One region of the Streptomyces sp. NPDC087420 genome, then DNA from elsewhere that is predicted to be linked to it. Evidence: predicted binding sites of a transcription regulator. Region 1 holds the regulator's gene; the other holds the start of a gene.
What was found. Region 1 encodes HrcA, which represses chaperone genes, less so after heat shock. Its sites were predicted from a motif close to TTNGCACTCNGNNNNNCNGAGTGCNAA; they were not measured.
Positions count from the first base shown of each region.

Region 2: groES (co-chaperone GroES) is a predicted target of HrcA. The motif match lies at 1,682-1,708, and genes of this name have one in related genera.

Region 1 covers NZ_JBIUXU010000003.1:434,684-438,851, forward strand. Annotated here, with positions in the region: gene ACIO1C_RS08045 (DUF3097 domain-containing protein) at 1-134, opposite strand, end outside; gene ACIO1C_RS08050 (MBL fold metallo-hydrolase) at 165-926, opposite strand; gene hrcA (heat-inducible transcriptional repressor HrcA) at 1,119-2,135, shown strand; gene dnaJ (molecular chaperone DnaJ) at 2,136-3,275, shown strand; gene ACIO1C_RS08065 (nitronate monooxygenase) at 3,424-4,168, shown strand, end outside.
Region 2 covers NZ_JBIUXU010000008.1:281,759-285,926, forward strand. Annotated here, with positions in the region: gene ACIO1C_RS18755 (hypothetical protein) at 1-84, shown strand, start outside; gene ACIO1C_RS18760 (hypothetical protein) at 156-521, shown strand; gene ACIO1C_RS18765 (polysaccharide deacetylase family protein) at 573-1,529, shown strand; gene groES (co-chaperone GroES) at 1,854-2,162, shown strand; gene groL (chaperonin GroEL) at 2,261-3,883, shown strand; gene ACIO1C_RS18780 (hydroxyacid dehydrogenase) at 3,956-4,168, opposite strand, start outside.

The DNA.
Region 1 (4,168 bases):
CTCTCGCAGCGGATCACCGCGCCGCAGAACCCGGTCGCGGCCTCCTCGACCACCAGATCCGGTTCGGCGGGCACCTCCGGCGCCGGGGTCGGCTTCTTCCACGGAGGGGTCAGGTCGGGGCTGTAGCTGCGCATGGCCAAGACGATAAACGGACGGGAGGCCCGCTACAGCGACACGCCGAAACGTACCGCCAGCGCGTCCCGCTGGGCCCGTACGAACGCCGCGTCCACCACCGCCCCGTGCCCCGGTACGTACACCGCGTCCTCCCCGCCCAGCGCCAGCAGCCGGTCCAGGGAGGCCGGCCACCGCGCCGGGATCGCGTCAGGACCCGCCTGCGGCTCCCCCGACTCCTCCACCAGGTCGCCGCAGAAGACCACCGGCGCGGAGCCGTCCCCCGCCGGGACCAGCAGGGCCAGGTCGTGGGCCGTGTGGCCGGGCCCCACGTTCGCCAGCAGCACCCGCGGGCCGCCGAGGTCCAGGGTCAGCTCGCCCGACACCGCGTGTCCCGGCAGGACGAGCGCGTCGCGCGCCCCGGCCGCCTCCGCCGCGTCCACACCCTCGCGCACGGCGTCCTCGTACAGCGCGCCGCCGCCCCGGGCCAGCAGTTCCGCGAGGCCCACCGCCCCGTACACCTCCGCCTCCGTGGACGTCTCCGTGGACGCCTCCGTGAACGCCGCCGTCCCCAGCACGTGGTCGAAGTGCGGATGGCTCAGCGCGACGTGCGTGACGGGCCGCCCGGGGCCCAGCAGGGCGGCCACGTCCGCCCGCAGCGCCGCGCCCTCCCGGGGCGTCGAGCCCGTGTCGTACAGCAGGACGCCGGTCTCACCGGCCACGAGTCCGGCGGTCGCGTCCCACCCGGGCAGCCGGCACCGGCCCGCCCGCGCGGACAGCCGCTCCCACCCGTGCTCTTCCCAACGGATGTCCATACGACGACGCTAGCGGCAGGACCGCCCCCGATTCGCCGGTCGGCCTCATGACGCGCGGTCTCGCGCGGTAGCGTGGTCGGTCACCCTTGCTAGGGGCGTACCCCACAGCCGTACACTGTCGGGGGGATGCTGGCACTCCCTCCGGGTGAGTGCCAAGCCGGATCCGACGGACGACAGCGGGAGGTGTGCGCGATGCTCAGTGAACGCAGACTCGAAGTGCTCCGCGCGATCGTCCAGGACTACGTCGGCACCGAGGAGCCGGTCGGCTCCAAGGCGCTCACCGAGCGGCACAAGCTCGGCGTGTCGCCGGCGACGGTCCGCAACGACATGGCGGTGCTGGAGGACGAGGGCTTCATCGCCCAGCCGCACACCAGCGCCGGCCGTATCCCGACCGACAAGGGCTACCGGCTCTTCGTGGACCGGCTGGCCGGGGTCAAGCCCCTGTCGTCGCCGGAGCGCCGGGCCATCCAGAACTTCCTGGACAGCGCGGTCGACCTCGACGACGTCGTGGGCCGTACGGTACGGCTGCTCGCGCAGCTGACCCGGCAGGTCGCGGTGGTGCAATACCCCTCGCTGACCCGCTCGACGGTGCGGCACGTGGAGCTGCTCGGCCTGGCGCCCGCCCGGCTGATGCTCGTGTTGATCACGGACACCGGCCGGGTCGAACAACGCATGATCGACTGCCCCGCGCCCTTCGGGGAGACCGCCCTCGCGGATCTGCGGGCCCGGCTCAACAGCCGGGTCGTCGGACGCCGTTTCTCGGACGTCCCGCAGCTCGTGCAGGATCTTCCCGACTCGTTCGAGCAGGAGGACCGCGGGGTCGTCACGACGGTGCTCGCGACCCTGCTCGAAACGCTGGTCGAGGAGACCGAGGAGCGGCTGGTGATCGGCGGTACGGCCAATCTCACCCGCTTCGGGCACGATTTCCCGCTCACCATCCGGCCGGTGCTGGAGGCGCTGGAGGAGCAGGTCGTGCTCCTCAAGCTGCTGGGTGAGGCGGAGCACCCGGGCATGACCGTACGTATCGGGCACGAGAACGCCCATGAGGGCCTCAACTCCACGTCCGTCGTCGCGGTCGGCTACGGTTCGGGCGACGAGGCAGTCGCCAAACTCGGCGTGGTCGGACCGACCCGCATGGACTACCCCGGAACGATGGGAGCGGTACGCGCAGTGGCACGTTACGTCGGACAGATCCTGGCGGAGTCGTAAGTGGCCACGGACTACTACGCCGTTCTCGGCGTGCGCCGCGACGCGTCTCAGGACGAGATCAAGAAGGCATTCCGCAGGCTCGCCCGCGAGCTGCACCCGGATGTCAATCCCGATCCCAAGACGCAGGAGCGCTTCAAGGAGATCAACGCCGCGTACGAGGTGCTGTCGGACCCGCAGAAGAAGCAGGTCTACGACCTCGGCGGGGACCCGCTGTCGGCGAGCGGCGGCGCCGGTGGCGCGGGCGGTTTCGGAGCCGGCGGCTTCGGCAACTTCTCGGACATCATGGACGCGTTCTTCGGTACGTCGCAGCAGCGCGGGCCGCGCTCGCGGACGCGGCGCGGCCAGGACGCGATGATCCGGCTGGAGATCGACCTCAACGAGTCGGCCTTCGGCACCACCAAGGACATCCAGGTCGACACGGCCGTGGTCTGCACGACCTGCTCGGGCGAGGGGGCGGCGCCGGGCACCTCGGCGCAGACCTGCGACATGTGCCGCGGTCGCGGCGAGGTCTCGCAGGTCACGCGGTCCTTCCTGGGCCAGGTCATGACCTCGCGGCCCTGCCCGCAGTGCCAGGGCTTCGGTACGGTCGTGCCGACGCCGTGCCCCGAGTGCGCCGGTGACGGGCGGATCCGTTCGCGCCGCACGCTCACGGTCAAGATCCCGGCGGGTGTCGACAACGGCACGAGGATCCAGCTCGCGGGCGAAGGCGAGGTCGGCCCCGGCGGCGGCCCCGCCGGTGACCTGTACGTGGAGATCCACGAGCTGCCGCACGCGACGTTCCAGCGGCGCGGCGACGACCTGCACTGCACGGTGACCGTCCCCATGACGGCGGCGTCCCTGGGCACCAAGTGCCCGCTGGAGACGCTGGACGGCCTGGAGGACATCGACGTACGTCCCGGCACGCAGTCGGGGCAGTCGATCCCGCTGCACGGGCGGGGCATCACCCACCTGCGCGGCGGCGGGCGCGGCGACCTCATCGTGCACGTCGAGGTCACGACCCCGTCGAAGCTGGACGCGGAGCAGGAACGCCTGCTGCGGGAGCTGGCGGTGCTGCGCGGCGAGGAACGGCCCCTGGGCCAGTTCCAGCCGGGCCAGCAGGGCCTGTTCTCCAGATTGAAGGACGCTTTCAACGGGCGTTGACAGACGTCCTTGATCAGCGTTGACCGTTGTCCTTGATCGCCGGGCGGGGCTGAAATCAAGCCCGTCCGGCGATCGAGGACACACTGCGGCCGCAGGCCGCGCACACCCGGATCCCCCGAGCGGCCAGCGACATGGCACCATGCTTCGCATGTCCTCCGCACTGACCGATCTCTGCCGGTATCCCATCGTGCAGGCCCCCATGGCGGGCGGTGCCTCCTGCCCGCAGCTCGCCGCGGCCGTCTCCGACGCCGGCGGGCTCGGGTTCCTCGCCGCCGGGTACAAATCGGTCGATGTCATGTACGAGGAGATCAAGCACCTGCGCGGTCTCTCCTCGCGCCCCTTCGGCGTCAACCTCTTCATGCCCCAGCCGCAGTACGCGGACAGCGCCGCCGTCGAGGTCTACCGCAACCAGCTCGCCGGTGAGGCCACCTGGTACGAGACCCCGCTCGGCGACCCGGAGAGCGGCCGGGACGACGGGTACGAGGCGAAGCTGGCGATCCTGCTGGACGACCCGGTCCCGGTCGTCTCGTTCACCTTCGGCTGCCCCACCCGTACGACCCTCGACGCCTTCGCGAAGGTCGGCACGCTCACCGTCGTCACCGTCACCACCCCCGAAGAGGCCCAGACCGCCCAGTGGTCCGGCGCCGACGCGGTCTGCGTCCAGGGCATCGAGGCCGGCGGCCACCAGGGCACCCACCGCGACGACCCGGAGAACGACGGCGTGGGCCTCGGGCTGCTCGCGCTGCTCGCGCTGGTCAAGGAGACCGTCGACCTCCCCATCATCGCGACCGGCGGCATCATGCGCGGCGGCCAGATCGCCGGGGTGCTGGCGGCGGGCGCGGACGCGGCGCAGCTCGGCACCGCGTTCCTGGTGTGCCCGGAGTCCGGGGCGA
Region 2 (4,168 bases), on a different contig from region 1:
GTCCGGTCCGTCGGGCACCAGCGCTGGGCTGGGCGTTTGCTGGATCCGGTGCCGGTCCGCAGGGGTGGCGGAGCCCACCGCTGAGGTGCTTCCTACAGCCCGAGACCTATCCTGGAGAGGGAACGCATGCGCCATTCAGGGTTAAGGGGCGGCGGATGGAATGGATTTGGTGGCTTTTCGTCTTCTTCATCGTGGGCGGCTTCGGATGGGTGGCCGACACGGGCCGCACGGCGTTGCACACGCGTCACGAGCGAATAATGGAACGCCTCAAGCTGGCCGAGGACGAACGGAAGGCGCTTGAGGCGGCCCACAAGCCACCCGTGCCCGTCTGCGGGTGCTCCCACCACCTGGCGAAGCACGACAAGCGGGGAAAGTGCCACGAGGACGTCGAGGTCGCGACGGAGTGGGACGAGGACAAGAAGCCGCTGAAGTATGAGCGCAGGCAGTGCAACTGCCAGCAGTACATCGGGCCGCAGCCGCTCTCGAAGATCTACGCCGACGAGTTGACGGACCTGGAGTAGTCCGGCGAGTCGTACGGGCCGGGATGTGTGGCGCTGACAGGATGCAGCGCCATGCAGCTTTTAAGACAAAAGCGAGAATGTGGACACGCGCGTGTCCTGGTGGCCGCCCTGCTCGTCGCCGCGCTCGGTTCCGGCTGCACCGGAGAGCCGAACGGTGGCCGTGCCTACGCGCCTCAGGGGCACCCGGCGCCGCAGGCTCCGAAAGCCGGCCAGGTGCAGAAGGCCCCCGGCGCCCCCCGGCGCGGCCCCGCCGGCGCCCTCGCCGCCTACGCCGAGAGGCTCCGCCGCGCCCAGGCCGTCCGTATCGCCGCCGCCAAGCGGTGGAAGCTCGCCGGGACCCCCCTGACCGCGCCCCCGCCCCCCGCCGTCAAGCCCGTGATCAAGACCCGCAAGGGCTTCGAGGTCTCCGGCGGTGCCACGCTCCCGCCCGTCTTCACCACCGTGCCGGTCAAGGACAAGATCGTGTTCCTGACCATCGACGACGGCGCGGAGAAGGACCCCGAGTTCCTCCGCATGATGGCCGAGCTGAAGATCCCGTACAGCGCCTTCCTCAGCGACTACGTGATCAACGACGACTACAACTATTTCCGGCTGATGCAGGGCAGGGGGGTCGCGCTGCACAACCACACCCTCAACCACCCGTACCTGCCCGGCCTGTCCTACGACCGGCAGAAGCGCGAGATCTGCGGCCAGCAGGACAAGATCCAGAAGCGGTACGGGAAGCGGCCCCGCCTCTTCCGTCCGCCGTACGGCAACTACAACGGCGACACCCTGCGCGTCGCCAAGTCGTGCGGTATCACCGCCGTACCGCTGTGGGCGGCCGAGGCGTTCCCCGACCACATGGAGTGGCGCGAGTGGGACCGGGACCTGCACCCCGGCGACATCGTCCTCACCCACTTCCGGGGGCGTGAGGACTGGAAGGGTTTCATGCCCGACATGATCCGGCGTGTGATGAAGACCATCACGGACAAGGGGTACGCCGTGGCCAGGCTGGAGGACTACGTCTGAGGACCACGCCCGAGGACCACGCCTGAGGACCACGCCTTAAGGGCTGCGTCCGACGGGCCCCCGGCCGCGCGCCCGGCGCTCGCACGCCCGTACGAGACAGCTCCTCGTACGGGCGTTTTCGCGTGCCGGCCGCCCCGCCACGCGCAAGCTCATTGGCACTCCGCTTGACCGAGTGCTAATCGCGGTCATAGTCTCGGGTCTGGCACTCCCCACTGGAGAGTGCCAAAGCGCGACTGGCAGATCCGGCACCCGCGACGACGGATCCACCTGGTCGCCACCCAAGACAGTTCACCCCGTGAGATCTCCGAAGGGGGAGGTCGGATCGTGACGACCGCCAGCACCAAGGTTGCCATCAAGCCGCTCGAGGACCGCATTGTGGTCCAGCCGCTCGACGCCGAGCAGACCACGGCCTCTGGCCTGGTCATCCCGGACACCGCCAAGGAGAAGCCCCAGGAGGGCGTCGTCCTGGCCGTGGGCCCGGGCCGTTTCGAGAACGGCGAGCGGCTCCCGCTCGACGTTTCCGTCGGCGATGTCGTTCTGTACAGCAAGTACGGCGGCACCGAAGTGAAGTACAGCGGCGAGGAATACCTCGTCCTCTCGGCTCGCGACGTACTCGCGATCATCGAGAAGTAATTCACCGAAAGTTTTGCTTTTGAGCTGCGCCCTCGGCCACCCTGCGATTGCCGGGCGGACGGGGGCGCAGTTCGTTCGAGAGGACTAGAGAAGCTCCCATGGCGAAGATCCTGAAGTTCGACGAGGACGCCCGTCGCGCCCTCGAGCGCGGCGTCAACAAGCTGGCCGACACGGTGAAGGTGACGATCGGCCCCAAGGGCCGCAACGTCGTCATCGACAAGAAGTTCGGCGCCCCGACCATCACCAACGACGGCGTCACGATCGCCCGCGAGGTCGAGCTCGACGACCCGTACGAGAACCTCGGTGCCCAGCTGGTGAAGGAGGTGGCGACCAAGACCAACGACATCGCGGGTGACGGCACCACCACCGCCACCGTCCTGGCCCAGGCGCTGGTCCGCGAGGGCCTGCGCAACGTCGCCGCCGGCGCGTCGCCCGCTTCCCTGAAGAAGGGCATCGACGCCGCGGTCAAGGCCGTGTCCGAGGAACTCCTCGCGACCGCCCGCCCCATCGAGGACAAGTCCGACATCGCCGCCGTGGCCGCGCTCTCCGCGCAGGACCAGCAGGTCGGTGACCTCATCGCCGAGGCGATGGACAAGGTCGGCAAGGACGGTGTCATCACCGTCGAGGAGTCCAACACCTTCGGCCTGGAGCTCGACTTCACCGAGGGCATGGCCTTCGACAAGGGCTACCTGTCCCCGTACATGGTGACCGACCAGGAGCGTATGGAGGCCGTCCTCGACGACCCGTACATCCTGATCAACCAGGGCAAGATCGCCTCCATCCAGGACATGCTCCCCCTGCTGGAGAAGGTCATCGCCGCGGGTGGCTCCAAGCCGCTGCTGATCATCGCCGAGGACGTCGAGGGCGAGGCGCTCTCCACGCTCGTCGTCAACAAGATCCGCGGCACCTTCAACGCGGTCGCGGTGAAGGCTCCCGGCTTCGGTGACCGCCGCAAGGCCATGCTCGGCGACATCGCCACCCTCACGGGCGCGACCGTCATCGCCGAGGAGGTCGGCCTCAAGCTCGACCAGGCCGGTCTGGACGTGCTGGGCTCCGCCCGCCGCGTCACCATCACCAAGGACGACACCACGATCGTCGACGGTGGCGGCGACCACAGCGAGGTTGTCGGCCGCATCAACCAGATCAAGGCCGAGATCGAGTCCACGGACTCCGACTGGGACCGCGAGAAGCTCCAGGAGCGCCTCGCGAAGCTGGCCGGCGGCGTGTGCGTGATCAAGGTCGGCGCCGCCACCGAGGTGGAGCTCAAGGAGAAGAAGCACCGTCTGGAGGACGCCATCTCCGCGACCCGCGCCGCGGTCGAGGAGGGCATCGTCTCCGGTGGTGGCTCCGCCCTGGTGCACGCCGCCAAGGTCCTTGAGGGCAACCTCGGCAAGACGGGCGACGAGGCCACCGGTGTCGCGGTCGTCCGCCGCGCCGTGGTCGAGCCGCTGCGCTGGATCGCCGAGAACGCCGGCCTTGAGGGCTACGTCATCACCGCGAAGGTCGCCGACCTCGACAAGGGCCACGGCTTCAACGCCGCGACCGGCGAGTACGTCGACCTGGTGAAGGCCGGCGTCATCGACCCGGTCAAGGTCACGCGTTCCGCGCTGGAGAACGCCGCGTCCATCGCCTCCCTGCTGCTCACGACCGAGACCCTGGTCGTCGAGAAGCCGGCCGAGGAAGAGTCCGAGGCCGGTCACGGCCACGGTCACAGCCACTGAGGTCGTGTGCGACAGCCGAAGGCCCGGCACCCCGGAAGGGGCGCCGGGCCTTCGCGCGTCTTCTTGGAGCCGTTACGCCGAGAGGTGCAGCGTTGTCGGGTGTACGGGGTCGGCGAACGGCACGCCCTTCGTCCAGCGCTCCACCTCGTCCAGCGCCTGGTCCGCCATCCGGTGGATCTCACCGCCGAGGGACCCCGCGACATGCGGGGTGAGCAGGACGTTCGGCAGGTCGTACAGCGGCGAGTCGACGGGCGGCAGTTCGGGCTCCGTCACGTCCAGTACGGC